DNA from 4 places in the Enterobacter sp. WI-ESBL-E8 genome. Region 2 is predicted to be linked to each of the others. Evidence: predicted binding sites of a transcription regulator. Region 2 holds the regulator's gene; each other region holds the start of a gene.

Region 1 (4,214 bases), 1.7 Mb from region 2:
GCCGCGAAGTCCAGCAGCGCGACCGGCGTACGTTCACCCAGGGCCATCGCTTCACCGTAGTAGCTGTCGAGGCTCGCGGTGGTCACGGCGCAGTTCGCCACCGGGATCTGCCACGGGCCCACCATCTGATCGCGCGATACCATACCGGTCACGGTACGGTCGCCGATGGTCACCAGGAAGGTTTTCTCTGCCACAGCAGGCAGGTGCAGCACGCGATTAACCGCTTCCGCCACGGTGATGCCCTGGCGATCCAGCGCTTTGCCTGCCACTTTACGGGTCTGCACGTCGCGGGTCATCTTCGGCGTCTTACCGAGCAGAACGTCCAGCGGCAGATCGATAGGCTGGTTGTCGAAATGGGTGTCGCTTAAGGACAGGTGTTTCTCTTCGGTCGCTTCACCAATGACGGCATACGGCGCGCGCTCGCGGCGGCACAGCTCGTCAAACAGCGGCAGCTGATCCGCGGCAACCGCCAGAACATAGCGTTCCTGAGATTCGTTACACCAGATTTCCAGCGGGCTCATGCCTGGCTCATCGCTCAGGATATCGCGCAGGTTGAAACGGCCACCGCGACCGCCGTCGCTGACCAGCTCCGGCATGGCGTTAGACAGACCGCCCGCGCCAACGTCATGAATAAAGAGGATCGGGTTCGCATCGCCCAGTTGCCAGCAGCGGTCGATCACTTCCTGACAGCGGCGTTCCATTTCCGGGTTATCGCGCTGCACGGAGGCGAAGTCGAGGTCCGCATCAGACTGACCGGAGGTCATAGAAGAGGCCGCTCCGCCGCCCAGGCCTATGTTCATCGCCGGGCCACCCAGTACGATCAGCTTCGCGCCAACGACGATCTCGCCTTTCTGCACGTGATCGGCGCGAATGTTGCCGATCCCGCCCGCCAGCATGATCGGTTTGTGGTAGCCGCGCAGCTCTTCGCCATTGTGGCTCTCCACTTTCTCTTCATAGGTGCGGAAGTAACCGTTCAGTGCCGGACGACCAAATTCGTTGTTGAACGCCGCGCCGCCCAGCGGGCCGTCGGTCATGATATCCAGCGCGGTCACGATGCGTTCCGGCTTGCCGAAATCTTCTTCCCACGGCTGCTCGAAGCCAGGAATACGCAGGTTGGAGACGGAGAAACCGACCAGACCTGCTTTTGGTTTAGCCCCGCGACCGGTCGCACCTTCGTCACGGATTTCACCGCCGGATCCGGTCGCCGCACCCGGCCACGGGGAGATGGCCGTCGGGTGGTTATGGGTTTCGACCTTCATCAGGATATGCGCGGGCTCCTGATGGAAGTCATAGCGGCCTGCTTCGCGATCGGCGAAGAAGCGGCCCACCTCGGAACCTTCCATCACCGCGGCGTTGTCTTTGTAGGCAGACAGCACGTGGTCTGGGGTTTTCTCCATGGTGTTTTTAATCATTTTGAACAGCGACTTCGGCTGCTGTTCGCCGTCGATGACCCAGTCGGCATTGAAAATCTTATGGCGACAGTGCTCAGAGTTCGCCTGCGCGAACATGTAGAGTTCAATATCGTTCGGGTTACGGTTGAGCTTAACAAACGCGTCCTGCAGGTAGTCGATTTCGTCTTCTGCCAGCGCCAGACCAAGACGCAGGTTGGCGTCAATCAGCGCCTGACGGCCCTGCCCCAGCAGGTCCACGCTCTGTACCGGCGCTGGCTGATGGTGGGAGAAAAGCTTCTGCGCGTCATCGAGAGAGGCAAATACGCTCTCCATCATGCGATCGTGCAGCTCGGCCGCAACCGCCTGCCACTGGGCTTCGCTCAGGGTCGACGCTTCCACGTAGTACGCTACGCCGCGTTCCAGACGGTTAATCTGGCTCAGACCACAGTTGTGGGCGATGTCGGTGGCTTTGGAAGACCAGGGGGAGATGGTGCCCGGACGAGGCGTCGCAAGGATCAGTTTGCCGGTTGGCGTATGGCTGCTCAGGCTTGGGCCATACTTGAGCAGGCGTTCCAGCTGTACGCGCTCCTCTGCATTCAGGGGGGCATTCAGGTCAGCAAAATGGACATACTCAGCGTAAATATTGCTTACCGGAAGGTCGGCCGCCTGAAAACGTGCCAGCAGTTTGTTAATACGGAAGGCAGACAGTGCAGGCGAACCACGCAGAATTTCCATCATAAGTCTCTCGTCTTCGAAGCGCCGGGGCGCTTACAGTGTGCGCAAGGGGGGGAAAACGGGCGTCATTATAAAGAATCCTGAGCGCCGACGAAACCGTTTGCGTCGAAATAAAATCAGCACAGACGTTTAACAATAGATGTGACCTGTCTCTCTAATTGGTTGCCAAGTGGCGCAAGTTTACGCAAAATGCCGCTCATTCAATGGCAAACCTTAATGTTAACATGGCTACAGCAGACTGAGGCAACCGGCGTCGCAGAGAATTAACTAATTGAAAAAATTAAAGATTAATTATCTGCTCATCGGCATTGTAACGTTGCTGCTGGCAGTGGCCCTCTGGCCTTCCATCCCCTGGTTCGGCAAAGCCGAAAACCGTATCGCCGCCATTCAGGAGCGGGGGGAATTGCGCGTCAGTACCCTCAACTCCCCGCTGATTTACAGCGACATCAACGGCAAAATCATTGGTCTGGATTATGAACTGGCGCAACAGTTCGCCGATTATCTTGGCGTGAAGCTTAAAATTACCGTCCGCCAGAATATCAACCAGCTGTTTGATGACCTCGATAACGACGATGCCGATATGCTGGCCGCCGGGCTGGTGTATAACAGCGAGCGCAGCAAGAACTACCAGCCGGGCCCGACCTACTACTCCGTTTCGCAGCAGCTGGTCTATCGCGTCGGGAGCCTGCGTCCGCGCTCGCTGGCGTCAATTAACGATCGGCAGCTGACGATTGCCCCCGGCCACGTGGTGATTGACGATCTGCGCGAGCTCAAGGAGAAGAAATACCCGGACCTGAGCTGGACGGTGGATCCTAAGCTCGGCACGACCGAGCTGCTGGAGCAGGTAAAAGACCAGAAAGTGCCCTACACCATCGCCGATTCGGTCGCGATCAGCCTGTTCCAGCGCGTGCATCCTGAAATCGCCGTGGCGCTGGACGTCACCGACGAGCAGCCCGTGACCTGGTTTACCCAGCTCGACGACGATCAAACTCTCTCTGCCGCGATGCTCGATTTCTTCAACACCATCAATGAAGACGGTACCCTGGCGCGTCTGGAGGAGAAGTACCTCGGCCACGGTGACGACTTTGACTACGTTGACACCCGCAGCTTCCTCCGCGCGGTTGACAGCGTCCTGCCGGACCTGCAGCCGTTGTTCGAAAAATACGCCCAGGAGATTGACTGGAAACTGCTGGCGGCTATCTCCTATCAGGAATCCCACTGGGATACTCAGGCCACCTCTCCCACGGGCGTACGTGGTTTGATGATGTTAACCAAAAATACCGCGCTGAGCCTGGGCGTGAATGACCGTACCGATGCCGAACAGAGCATCAGCGGCGGCGCGCGCTACCTGCAGGATATGATGGCCAAAGTACCGGAAACGGTGCCGGAAGAAGAGCGGATCTGGTTTGCGCTGGCAGCCTACAATATGGGCTACGCGCATATGCTTGATGCGCGAGCGTTGACGGCGAAAACCAAAGGTAACCCGGACAGCTGGTCAGACGTTAAGCAGCGCCTGCCGCTGCTGAGCCAGAAGCCATGGTATAACAAGCTGACATACGGCTACGCGCGCGGGCATGAAGCCTACGCCTACGTGGAAAATATCCGTAAATATCAGATTAGCCTGGTCGGGTATCTGCTGGAGAAAGAGAAAGAGGCGACAGAAGCAAAGCAGCTGGCACAAAGCTACCCGGTCGTGGCGCCGGACGAACTTAATCGTCCGACAGCTTCAATTCTGCCTTTTGCTGCTTTTTCTGCTGACGGCGCATTCGAAAGAAATCGCTTAATAGCCCCGAACACTCTGGTGCAAGCACCCCACCGATAGTCTTCACCTGGTGGTTCATCCCAGGATGACCCAGTACGTCCATCAGCGAACCGGCCGCGCCGGTTTTTTCATCCCGCGCCCCGAAGACCAGGGTCCCGATCCGGCCGTGCACCATCGCGCCGGAGCACATCACGCACGGCTCCAGCGTCACATACAGCGTGGTCTCAAGCAGGCGATAGTTTTGCAGCACAAGACCGCCCTGGCGAAGCGCCATGATTTCAGCATGGGCGGTAGGATCGTGGCGGCCAATGGGACGGTTCCACCCT
Region 2 (4,214 bases):
GCCATCACGCAGAATGGAATCAAAATTTCAGCCAGACCGGCGCCCGGAATAAAGCCAACGGCCCAGGTCCCGATAACGCTCAGGGCATACAGCACCAGCAGCCATGGCAGCATCTGCTGACCTTCCCACTTTTGCAGCGCTGCGCGACAGCCGTATCCGCCCACCAGGAACGCGATGGTCTGCGGAACGTAGCTCAGCCCGATGGCTGCCGGGCTGTATCCCATATCGTGCAGAATAAACGGCGAGCCGGTGAGCCACGCGAAGAAGCTCGCCGAGCAGGCGGCATAGATCAGGACATTGCCGCGATACGCTTTGGTGCCGAGCAGGGAAGTGAAGGTGATTGGCTTCGCGTCAGCATGCGCCTCTTTTTTATGCGCGGGCTTGAGGGCAAACGCCGGCAGCATTAGTACCAGCGTGATGGCAAACAGCGTGGCAAAAATGGCCTGCCAGTCAAAATGCGCGAGGATCCAGCTGCCCAGCAGCGGAGCAAGGGCTGGCGAGAGTCCCACGAGCGGCATAATGGTGGCGAAAATACGGTTTGTGCGGTTAGCCGGGTAGTAGTCGGTAACCAGCGCCTGCCAGGTGACGGCAGCGGCACAGACGCCCACGGCCTGAATAAAGCGCAGCACCAGCAGCCAGGTGGCGTCGCGTACCCATAGCATCCCCAGACAGCCAACGGCAAAAATGGCCAGACCCAGCAGCAATACCGGTTTACGACCAAAGCGATCCGAGAGCGGTCCCCAGAGCAGCTGTGCGAAAGCAAAACCGGCGAGGAACAAACTCAGGCTGGCGCTGATGGCCGCGGCAGGCGTCTGCAGATCTTCCTGCATAGCGGCGAAAGCCGGCAGGTACATATCGGTGGCCAAAAAGCCCAGCACGCTTAAGCCGCCGAGCCAGACTAAAAAACCTTTCCTGGGTTGCATTATTTTATTCTCCTTAAGGAGGCAGGTGTACGTTGGCGCTGAGTGTAGGGAGTGCAAAGCCGCTTGTGAAACGCTAATATTTGGCGGGTGCATTCAAAAATTTTGCAGGCAGAAAATGTGGTCAGATTATTCTCTTGAAGTGGTCGATGCTGTCGCGCGTAACGGCAGCTTTAGCGGTGCGGCGCAGGAGCTGCACCGCGTCCCTTCGGCTATCAGCTACACCGTGCGTCAGCTCGAAGAGTGGCTGGCGGTGCCGCTGTTTGAGCGGCGCCATCGCGACGTGGAATTAACGCCCGCAGGCGCGTGGTTTTTGAAGGAAGGGCGTTCTGTTATCAAAAAAATGCAGATCACCCGCGAACAGTGTCAGCAGATCGCCAACGGCTGGCGGGGACATCTATCCATCGCGGTGGATAACATCGTTAAGCCGGAACGCACCCGGCAAATGATCGTCGATTTCTATCGGCATTTTTCTGACGTGGAGCTGCGGGTCTCGCAGGAGGTGTTCAACGGCGTCTGGGATGCGCTGGCGGACGGCAGGGCAGAGATGGCGATTGGGGCCACGCAGGCGATCCCGGTCGGGGGACGTTACGCCTTTCGCGATATGGGCATGCTGAGCTGGAAGTGCGTGGTGGCACGCGATCATCCGCTGGCGGCAATGGAAGGGCCGTTGAGCGACGATACGCTACGCAACTGGCCTTCACTGGTGCTGGAGGATACCTCCCGTTCATTACCCAAGCGTATCACCTGGCTTCTGGATAACCAGCGGCGGGTGGTGGCCCCTGACTGGGAATCGTCGGCGACGTGCCTCAGCGCCGGGCTGTGCGTCGCGATGGTGCCCGTGCACTTTGCGCGCCCAAAAATCGATACCGGAGAATGGGTTGAACTGACGCTGGAGAATCCCTTCCCGGATGCGGCCTGCTGCCTCACCTGGCAGCAAAATGACGTCTCACCCGCCATGGACTGGCTTCTGGATTATCTGGGAGACAGCGAAACGCTCAACCGAGAGTGGTTACGGGAGCCAGCGTAGCTGGCCCCGTAGAGCGATTAACGACGGTAGTCGCGGAACGGACCATCCGCAACGGAACGGCGTTCGATAAGGCGCGGGTGAACTTCAATGGACTGCGACTCTTCGCGCTTGTTGACGATCCTGTCCATCAGCATATTGAAGGCCGTTTCGCCCAGCGAATCTTTCGGCTGGTGAATGGTGGTCAACGCTGGCGTAAAGTAGCGCGCGTTACGCACGTTATCATACCCGATCACGGAAATATCCTGCGGTACGCGCAGGCCCAGCTCATCGGCGGCGCAGAGCGCGCCCATCGCCATGATGTCGCCCCCGCAGAACACGGCGGTCGGACGATGCTGCTGGGAGACGATCTGCTGCATAGCGCGGTAGCCCGACTCCGGCTCAAAGTCGCCCTGCACGATCCAGTTTTCCGGCACGTTGATCAGCGCTTCTTCCATTGCTTTCATGAAGCCGGCCAGACGGCCCGCGCCGGTGTTGCGCTCCAGCGGACCCGGGATCACGCCAATCTCGCGGTGACCGCGTTCGATCAGGTAACGACCGGCCATATAGCCGCCTTCAAAGGCGTTATCGATAACGGAATCGGTGAAGTCCGCGCGCGCTTCGCCCCAGTCCATCACCACCATCGGAATATGGCGATACTCTTCGAGCATGGACAGCACGGACTCCGGATACTCGGAACACATCACCAGCAGGCCATCAACGCGCTTTTGCGCCATCATCGACAGGTAGGCGCGCTGTTTTTCAATGCTGTTCCACGCGTTGCCCAGAATCAGGGTATAGCCTTTCTGGAAGCAGTTTTTCTCAACCGCTTCAATGATCTCGGCAAAATAGGCCGCTTCACTGCTGGTGGCCAGCAATCCAATAGATTTGGTGTGATTAACCTTGAGGCTTCGCGCAACCGCACTTGGCGAATAGTGCAGCTCTTTGATCGCGGCCCAGACGGCATTGCGCGTCTCTTCCGCCACGAAGCGGGTTTTGTTAATAACATGTGATACGGTTGTAGTGGAAACGTTTGCGCGTTTTGCTACGTCTTTAATTGTTGCCATTAAATGTCACTCCAGACCATATCCTAAGCTCCTGAAAAACCTGAAGGTAAACGTTTGCCTTCTCTCACCCTTATTTCGCAATGTTAAGTTGCGGCACGCCGGGAAAACGACACGGGACGTCAGGAGGGGGTCAATGGCCGGTACGCTAATAAATTTAGCGTGGAATTTTGTCCTATCTTGATGAAAAGGGGAAGAGGTAAAGTGTTTATCAGTTTAAATCCAGGAAGATTTTTGACGTAAACTGTGCAAAAATGAGCAGGCTCACTTTTCGTGGGGGGATTAAAAGGAGAAAAATTGATGAGTTCCGATCTGAAGTTTTCGCTGTTCACCACCGTTATTGTGCTGGCTCTGATTGTCGCTGCCGGTCTGACGGCTGCGCTGCACTGATTTACGCGGAGGGAGAGCGTTCTCCCTCCCGATCGCCCCAATTGTTACTTCTCATGCAAAAATCTTTTGCCATTTTGTTAACTTCTCATTTTTTGTGATTGATGTCATGCTTTCGGCTTCTTTGTTCTGTGTCACCACATGACACGGCATCCGGAGTTGACGCATGAAAATCAATTTTCCCCTGCTGGCCCTGGCGATTGGCGCTTTTGGGATTGGCACCACTGAATTCTCCCCGATGGGGTTACTGCCTGTTATTGCCCGGGGCGTGGACGTCTCGATCCCTGCTGCAGGCATGTTAATCAGCGCCTACGCAATCGGCGTGATGGTAGGCGCGCCGCTGATGACGCTTCTCCTTTCGCACCGCGCGCGCCGCAATGCGCTGATTTTCCTGATGGCGATTTTCACCCTGGGCAACGTGCTTTCCGCCATTGCGCCGGACTACACCACGCTGATGCTGTCACGCATTCTGACCAGCCTTAACCACGGCGCGTTCTTTGGGCTGGGGTCGGTCGTGGCGGCAAGCGTGGTGCCAAAACACAAGCAGGCGAGCGCCGTGGCAACCATGTTTATGGGCCTGACGATTGCCAACATTGGCGGGGTGCCTGCGGCGACCTGGCTGGGTGAAGCGATCGGCTGGCGTATGTCCTTCCTGGCGACCGCCGGGCTAGGCGTGATTGCCATGGTGGCGCTGTTCTTCTCCTTGCCAAAAGGCAGCGCGGGGGAACGTCCTGACGTGCGCAGAGAGCTTTCGGTGCTGATGCGCCCGCAGGTGCTCTCCGCGCTGCTTACCACCGTCCTGGGGGCAGGGGCGATGTTCACCCTTTACACCTACAT
Region 3 (4,214 bases), 380 kb from region 2:
AACGCTGGACATGGAAAACCTGCCGCGCACGCCAGAAGGTAAAGTGGACTATGACAAAGACTTCTTCGGTAAAGAAGCCTTCCTGACGGTATCTGGCCAGCTCAACGGCGAAACCTATGCCTGCGCACTGTCCAAAATCTACACCTTTGGCCCAACCTTCCGCGCCGAAAACTCCAACACCAGCCGTCACCTGGCGGAATTCTGGATGCTGGAGCCTGAAGTGGCGTTCGCCAACCTGGACGATGTTGCCGGCCTGGCGGAAGCAATGCTGAAGTATGTCTTCAAAGCGGTTCTGGAAGAGCGTCCGGACGACATGAAATTCTTCGCTGAGCGCGTAGACAGCGATGCGGTGGCCCGTCTGGAGCGTTTCGTCTCTGCTGACTTTGCCCAGGTAGACTATACCGACGCGGTGGCGATCCTCGAGAAATGTGGTGAGAAGTTCGAGAACCCGGTTTACTGGGGCGTTGACCTTGCGTCTGAGCACGAACGCTATCTGGCCGAGAAACACTTCAAAGCGCCGGTTGTCGTTAAAAACTACCCGAAAGATATTAAGGCCTTCTACATGCGCCTTAACGAAGACGGTAAAACCGTGGCAGCGATGGACGTCCTGGCGCCGGGCATTGGTGAAATCATCGGTGGCTCTCAGCGTGAAGAGCGTCTCGACGTGCTGGACGCGCGCATGGAAGAGATGGGGCTCAACCCAGCGGACTACAGCTGGTACCGCGATCTGCGCCGCTACGGCACCGTGCCGCACGCCGGTTTTGGTCTGGGCTTCGAGCGTCTGATCGCCTACGTGACGGGCGTTCAGAACGTGCGTGACGTGATTCCATTCCCGCGTACTCCACGTAACGCCAGCTTCTAAGCAACAAAACAGAAAATGGCCAGCATATGCTGGCCATTATTTTATTCTGCATTGTCAGTTTTCGTCAGCGCAAAGTCAGCATCTTTAAACCTTCACCCCGTCACAACCACTAGCTGTTACGTTTTGTTTCCGTGAAATATCCAGCCACAAAAAATAAACCCCATTCTTATTGCGATTATTGCAGCCTCAAGCAATAGCACAAATTTCAACCACTTTTTCAGCCATCCAGAAGTCTCTTTGGGGGTATAAGAAAAAACGAGTCGTTTAACGTCTGTTTATATGAATTGCCTTTATCCAAATTAATCATAAGGAATTCATATATATAGGAATCGCACTGTCGCTTAATTCGCCAATGAGGTCTGAAGTTTGAGATGGTTCACAAAGTTCCAGAAAATACATATTTGGTTACACACATTTTCTTGTTGTTACTTAATCTTGAGAATTGTAGCACTTTGAGGCTAGCGAAACGCTTCGGTGAATGGAAAGATGCCTGACAGATACATAAAGACACCAAACTCTCATCAATAGTTCCGGAAATATTTATTGACAGAATTTATTGACGGCAGTGGCGAGTGTCATAAAAAAACCAATGAGGGTAATAAATAATGATGAAGCGCAATATTCTGGCAGTGGTTATCCCTGCTCTGCTGGTAGCCGGTGCAGCTAACGCTGCAGAAATCTATAACAAAAACGGCAACAAACTGGATCTGTACGGGAAAGTGGTTGGTGAACACGACTTCGTGACTTCAGGTGACAACACTGACAGCAGCGATGCAACCTATGCTCAGATCGGTTTCAAAGGCGAAACTCAAATCAATGACCAACTGACTGGTTACGGTCAGTGGGAATACCGTGCTCTGGCAAGCCAGGCAGAAAGCAACCAGACTCAGCGTACCCGTCTGGCGTTCGCTGGTCTGAAAGCCGGTGACGCAGGTTCAATCGACTACGGCCGTAACTACGGTATCGTATACGATGTAGAATCCTACACCGATATGGCCCCATCCTTCTCTGGTATGACCTGGGCTAACTACTCTGATAACTTCATGACCGGCCGTAACTCTGGTCTCCTGACCTACCGCAACTCTGACTTCTTCGGTCTGGTTGATGGTCTGAGCCTGGGTCTGCAGTATCAGGGCAAAAACGACCGTACCGACGTTAGAACCGCTAACGGTGACGGCTTCGGTACCTCTCTGGGTTATGATTTCGGCGAAGGTTTCGGTCTGATCGGTGCATACAGCAACTCTGACCGTACTAACTTGCAGACCGCTGACGGTAAAGGTGACAAAGCTGAAGCATGGGCAGTTGGCGCGAAATACGATGCGAACAACATCTACCTGGCAACCACCTACGCTGAAACCCGCAACATGACCCGTGAAGCTGACGGCTCATTCGCGAACAAAACTCAGAACTTCGAAGTGATCGCTCAGTACCAGTTCGACTTCGGTCTGCGCCCTTCCGTGGCCTACGTTCAGTCTAAAGGTAAAAACCTGTCACAGCGTGGCACCTTCTCTGGCGGCGATGCTGACCTGCAGAAATTTGTTGAACTGGGTGCAACTTACTACTTCAACAAAAACTTCAACGTCTATGTTGACTACCAGCTGAACCTGATCGACGACACCGACTACTCTCGTAGCGTGGGTATCGTGAACGGTAAAGACGACCAGGTTGCAATGGCTGTTACCTACCAGTTCTAATCAGAACACCACTTTGTTATATGCTTAATGAACAGGGCTTCGGCCCTGTTTTTTTATGCCCGACAGAAAATAATGGCGACTTTTGAAAAGCCGCACGCTTTTCGTCGCAAACGGTTGGCATTTTGTAAATCTACCGTTAACCTGATAGCGGATTTCACTTCTGTAATCACAATGGAACTTCGTCATGTTTGAGAACATTACCGCCGCTCCTGCCGACCCGATTCTGGGCCTGGCCGATCTGTTTCGTGCCGACGACCGCCCTGGCAAAATCAACCTGGGTATTGGTGTATATAAAGATGAAACCGGCAAAACTCCGGTACTGACCAGCGTTAAGAAAGCTGAGCAGTATCTGCTGGAAAACGAAACCACCAAGAACTACCTCGGTATTGATGGTATCCCTGAATTTGGTCGCTGCACCCAGGAGCTGCTGTTCGGTAAAGGCAGCGCAATTGTGAGTGACAAACGTGCCCGTACTGCGCAGACCCCTGGCGGTACCGGCGCGCTGCGCGTGGCGGCGGATTTCCTTGCGAAAAACACCTCTGTGAAGCGCGTCTGGGTGAGCAACCCAAGCTGGCCGAACCACAAGAGCGTCTTCAATTCCGCGGGTCTGGACGTGCGCGAATACGCCTACTACGACGCGGCAAATCACTCTCTCGACTTTGACGGCCTGCTGGCAAGCCTGAGCGAAGCGCAGGCGGGCGACGTGGTGCTGTTCCACGGATGCTGCCACAACCCAACCGGTATCGATCCGACGCTTGAGCAGTGGGAACATCTGGCGAAGCTGTCCGTAGAAAAAGGCTGGCTGCCGCTGTTTGACTTTGCCTACCAGGGCTTCGCCCGTGGTCTGGAAGAAGATGCTGAAGGCCTGCGCGCGTTCGCCGCCGTGCATCAGGAGCTGATTGTTGCCAGCTCCTACTCCAAGAACTTCGGTCTGTACAATGAGCGTGTGGGTGCCTGTACGCTGGTTGCGGCAAACGAAGAGACCGTTGACCGTGCGTTCAGCCAGATGAAATCGGTTATTCGCGCGAACTACTCTAACCCACCGGCACACGGTGCGTCTGTTGTTGCCACTATCCTGAGCAACGATGCGCTGCGCGCGATCTGGGAACAAGAGCTGAACGATATGCGCCAGCGTATTCAGCGCATGCGCCTGCTGTTTGTGAACACCCTGGCGGAGAAAGGCGCCGATCGCGACTTCAGCTTTATCATCAAACAGAACGGCATGTTCTCTTTCAGCGGACTGACCAAAGAGCAGGTTCTGCGCCTGCGTGAAGAGTTTGGCGTGTACGCCGTAGCGTCTGGCCGCGTGAACGTTGCGGGCATGACGCCTGACAACATGGCGCCACTGTGCGAAGCGATTGTCGCCGTACTGTAATCTGCGCCCATAAAAAAGCCTGCGTTATGCAGGCTTTTTTTATTCGGGTTACCAGACAGGCATCTCATCCTGAAGGAACGGGTTATTAAGCCGTTCATAGCCCAGCGTCGACATCGGACCGTGTCCAGGGATAAACGTCACATCATCACCCAGCGGCAAGAGTTTCTGTTTAATCGACTGAATCAGCTGCCCGTGATCGCCGCGGGGAAAATCGCTTCGTCCTACGCCACCTTTGAAAATCACATCGCCGGAAATCAGCAGACGGGACTGGTCATCAAAGAAG
Region 4 (4,214 bases), 2.0 Mb from region 2:
ACGCGACGTGATGAGTCTGGCGGAAACGCTTTCTCAGGCGTGGGACGAGCAAAAAGACTGTGGCGCATACCCGGTGCTCAGCCATTACCAGAAGCGCCGCCAGGCGGATAAAGAGGCGACGATTGGCGTCACCGATGGCCTGGTTCATCTGTTTGCCAATCGCTGGGCGCCGCTGGTTGCGGGCCGCAACCTCGGGCTGATGGCGATGGAATTATTCATTCCGGCACGTGACGTGCTGGCGCAGCGGACTCTTGGTTGGGTCGCGCGTTAAGGAGTTATCACCGTGCAAAATGTTGATGTCGCCATCGTTGGCGGCGGTATGGTAGGACTGGCGCTGGCCTGTGGCTTACAGGGCAGCGGCCTGCGCGTGGCGGTGCTGGAGCAAAAGCAGCCTCAGCCCGTAGCCCAGGATGCGCCGCCGGAACTGCGCGTCTCGGCCATTAATGCAGCCAGCGAAAAGCTGCTGACGCACCTTGGCGTCTGGTCGGATATCGTGGCGCAGCGCGCCAGCTGCTATCACGGCATGGAAGTGTGGGATAAAGACAGCTTCGGTCATATTGCTTTTGATGATGAAAGCATGGGCTATAGCCACCTTGGCCACATTATCGAGAATGCCGTTATCCATCATGCGCTGTGGCAAAAGGCGCAGTCATGTAGCGATATTACCCTGATGGCACCCGCGCAAATCCAGCAGGTGGCGTGGGGCGAAAACGAGGCGTTTATCACCCTGCAAAGCGGCGACATGCTGACCGCACGTCTGGTAGTGGGGGCTGACGGCGCGAACTCCTGGCTGCGCAACAAAGCGGATATTCCGCTGACCTACTGGGATTACCGTCATCACGCGCTGGTCGCGACGATCCGCACCGAAGAGCCGCACGGCGGCGTGGCGCGGCAGATTTTCCACAACGACGGCATTCTGGCGTTCCTGCCGCTTGCAGATCCGCACCTGTGCTCGATTGTCTGGTCGCTGGTGCCGGAAAAAGCCCGGCTGATGCAGGAGGCTACCCCTGATGCTTTCAATCAGGCACTGTGCGTGGCGTTTGATAATCGTCTTGGGCTGTGCACGCTTGAAAGCGAGCGGCAGGTCTTCCCGTTAACCGGCCGCTACGCGCGCCAGTTTGCGGCGCACCGTCTGGCGCTGGTAGGAGATGCGGCTCACACCATACATCCGCTGGCCGGGCAGGGCGTTAATCTTGGCTTTATGGATGCGGCGGAGCTGGTGGAAGAACTGCGTCGCCTGCATCGCGAAGGGAAGGACATCGGCCAGCATCTTTATCTGCGTCGCTACGAACGCAGCCGCAAGCACAGCGCGGCGATGATGCTGGCGGGTATGCAGGGCTTCCGCGAGCTGTTTGCCGGTGCTAATCCGGCGAAAAAACTGCTGCGCGACATCGGCCTCAAGCTTGCCGATACCCTTCCGGGTGTTAAGCCTCAGCTCCTTCGCCAGGCAATGGGTCTTAACGACCTGCCGGACTGGCTACGCTAATTTAGACCCCCGTCACACTTTATTTTCCCGGCCTCTGCGCCGGGGAAATTCCCTCGTTTGAAATAATCTAATTTCACTGCTTTTTTCGCATTAGATAATCTAATGTCGTGTTTTTCCCGTCACGGAAATTCGGCCCATTTTTCCGCATGAAATATCACCATGTGCTAAATCCTGTTAGCGTGATGTTAATTTTGTGCGGGTTTAATCGCATTTTTCCAGTGAATAACTCTGTAGGCTTTTTAGCGTTTTTTGGTCATAAGCTAATGTGATGACCCGTTTTACCTTATGGTTAACCGCCGGTTTCGGTGGTAAGTTCAGGTAAAAGAGAACGTTTGCGTCGGTGCCTGATAACGGGGCCGATACCGGGTTTCACGGTGAATTTTTTCAACGAGGACAAGATGGCTCAACAGACTCCTTTGTACGAACAACACGTGTTATGCGGCGCCCGCATGGTGGACTTCCACGGCTGGATGATGCCGCTGCACTACGGCTCGCAGATTGATGAGCACCACGCGGTGCGCACCGATGCCGGTATGTTCGACGTGTCCCACATGACAATTGTCGATCTGCGCGGCAGCCGCACCCGGGAGTTTTTGCGCTATCTGCTGGCAAATGACGTCGCCAAACTGAAGACGCCGGGTAAAGCGCTCTATACTGGCATGCTGAATGCCTCCGGCGGCGTGATTGACGACCTCATCGTCTATTACTTCACTGAAGATTTCTTCCGCCTCGTTGTAAACTCCGCCACCCGCGAAAAAGACCTCTCCTGGATCACCCAACACGCCGAACCTTACGCCATCGACATCACCGTCCGTGACGATCTGTCGCTGATCGCCGTGCAGGGGCCGAACGCGCAGGCGAAAGCCGCGTCTCTGTTCAACGACGAGCAGCGTAAAGCCACAGAAGGCATGAAGCCGTTCTTCGGCGTACAGGCGGGGGATCTGTTCATCGCCACCACCGGCTACACCGGTGAAGCGGGCTACGAAATTGCGATGCCAAACGAGAAGGCTGCTGATTTCTGGCGTGCGCTGGTGGAAGCGGGCGTGAAGCCTGCGGGCCTTGGCGCGCGCGATACGCTGCGTCTGGAGGCGGGCATGAACCTCTACGGTCAGGAGATGGATGAGGGTGTTTCACCGCTGGCGGCCAATATGGGCTGGACCATCGCGTGGGAACCGGCTGACCGTGAATTTATTGGCCGTGAAGCGCTGGAGATGCAGCGCGAAAAAGGCACTGAACAGCTGGTGGGCCTGGTGATGACTGAGAAGGGCGTGCTGCGCGGTGAACTGCCTGTACGTTTTACCGATGCCGACGGCAATCACCGCGAAGGCGTGATCACCAGCGGAACCTTCTCCCCGACGCTGGGCTACAGTATTGCACTGGCACGCGTGCCGGCAGGCATTGGCGAAACGGCGGTGGTGCAAATCCGCAACCGTGAAATGCCGGTCAACGTAACCAAACCGATTTTTGTTCGCGCCGGTAAGCCGGTCGCCTAATCATTTTTATCAGGAGAACTTCAATGAGCAATGTGCCAGCAGAACTGAAATACAGCAAAGAACACGAGTGGCTGCGCAAAGAGGCGGACGGCACTTACACCGTAGGGATCACCGAGCACGCACAGGAGCTGCTGGGCGACATGGTGTTTGTTGACCTGCCTGAAGTAGGCGCAACCGTCAGCGCAGGCGACGACTGCGCCGTGGCGGAGTCCGTAAAAGCGGCATCCGACATCTACGCACCGGTAAGCGGTGAAATTGTCGCCGTCAACGACGCGCTGAGCGACTCCCCGGAGCTGGTCAACAGCGAGCCTTATGAAGGCGGCTGGATCTTCAAGATCAAAGCCAGCGACGAATCGCAGGTTGCCGCGCTGCTGGATGCGACCGCGTACGAAGCCCTACTGGAAGACGAATAACGTTTTGCCGGATGGCGCTGCGCTTATCCGGCCTACAGGTCAACGTAGGCCCGGTAAGCGTTAGCGCCACCGGGCAACAGCGTTACAGATAACTACGATTCACTGCACGTTTCAGGAACCATCGCTCATGACACAGACTTTAAGCCAGCTTGAAAACCGTGGCGCCTTCATTGAACGTCACATTGGGCCGGATGCTCAGCAACAGCAGGAGATGCTGAAGACGGTTGGCGCGGATTCATTAAACGCACTGATCGGCCAGATTGTGCCAAAAGACATCCAGCTTGCCACACCGCCTCAGGTGGGGGAAGCCACCACGGAATTCGCCGCGCTGGCGGAGCTGAAGGCTATTGCAGGCCTGAACAAGCGCTATAAGTCTTACATTGGCATGGGCTACACCAACGTGCAGTTGCCGCCGGTTATCCTGCGCAACATGCTGGAAAACCCGGGCTGGTACACCGCTTACACCCCGTATCAGCCAGAAGTCTCTCAGGGCCGCCTGGAAGCGCTGCTGAACTTCCAGCAGGTAACGCTGGATCTGACCGGTATGGATATCGCCTCCGCGTCTCTGCTGGACGAAGCGACCGCCGCCGCCGAAGCCATGGCGATGGCAAAACGCGTCAGCAAGCTGAAAAACGCTAACCGCTTCTTCGTGGCGGCGGACGTGCATCCGCAGACGCTGGATGTGGTGCGCACCCGTGCGGAAACCTTCGGCTTTGACGTGATTGTCGACGACGCTGACAAGGTGCTGGATCACCAGGACGTCTTCGGCGTGCTGTTGCAGCAGGTGGGCACCACTGGTGAGGTGCATGATTACAGCGCGCT

What was found. The regulator PurR, encoded in region 2, represses purine synthesis genes. The targets are predictions, from matches to a motif close to CANGCAAACGTTTGCNTG.
Region 1: purL (phosphoribosylformylglycinamidine synthase) is a predicted target of PurR. The motif match lies at 2,216-2,233, and genes of this name have one in related genera.
Region 3: ACWHWP_RS07810 (amino acid aminotransferase) is a predicted target of PurR. The motif match lies at 2,660-2,677, and genes of this name have one in related genera.
Region 4: gcvT (glycine cleavage system aminomethyltransferase GcvT) is a predicted target of PurR. The motif match lies at 1,808-1,825, and genes of this name have one in related genera.

Annotation. Positions count from the first base shown of each region.
Region 1 covers NZ_JBRWXJ010000001.1:3,687,519-3,691,732, forward strand. Annotated here, with positions in the region: gene purL (phosphoribosylformylglycinamidine synthase) at 1-2,129, opposite strand, end outside; gene mltF (membrane-bound lytic murein transglycosylase MltF) at 2,398-3,948, shown strand; gene tadA (tRNA adenosine(34) deaminase TadA) at 3,836-4,214, opposite strand, start outside.
Region 2 covers NZ_JBRWXJ010000001.1:2,034,913-2,039,126, forward strand. Annotated here, with positions in the region: gene punC (purine nucleoside transporter PunC) at 1-923, opposite strand, end outside; gene punR (DNA-binding transcriptional activator PunR) at 1,039-1,950, shown strand; gene purR (HTH-type transcriptional repressor PurR) at 1,968-2,993, opposite strand; gene cydH (cytochrome bd-I oxidase subunit CydH) at 3,291-3,380, shown strand; gene ACWHWP_RS09745 (MFS transporter) at 3,544-4,214, shown strand, end outside.
Region 3 covers NZ_JBRWXJ010000001.1:1,653,972-1,658,185, reverse strand. Annotated here, with positions in the region: gene asnS (asparagine--tRNA ligase) at 1-862, shown strand, start outside; gene ACWHWP_RS07815 (porin) at 1,468-2,556, shown strand; gene ACWHWP_RS07810 (amino acid aminotransferase) at 2,741-3,931, shown strand; gene ACWHWP_RS07805 (MBL fold metallo-hydrolase) at 3,980-4,214, opposite strand, start outside.
Region 4 covers NZ_JBRWXJ010000001.1:4,052,426-4,056,639, reverse strand. Annotated here, with positions in the region: gene ubiH (2-octaprenyl-6-methoxyphenyl hydroxylase) at 1-271, shown strand, start outside; gene ubiI (FAD-dependent 2-octaprenylphenol hydroxylase) at 284-1,486, shown strand; gene gcvT (glycine cleavage system aminomethyltransferase GcvT) at 1,885-2,979, shown strand; gene gcvH (glycine cleavage system protein GcvH) at 3,003-3,392, shown strand; gene gcvP (aminomethyl-transferring glycine dehydrogenase) at 3,520-4,214, shown strand, end outside.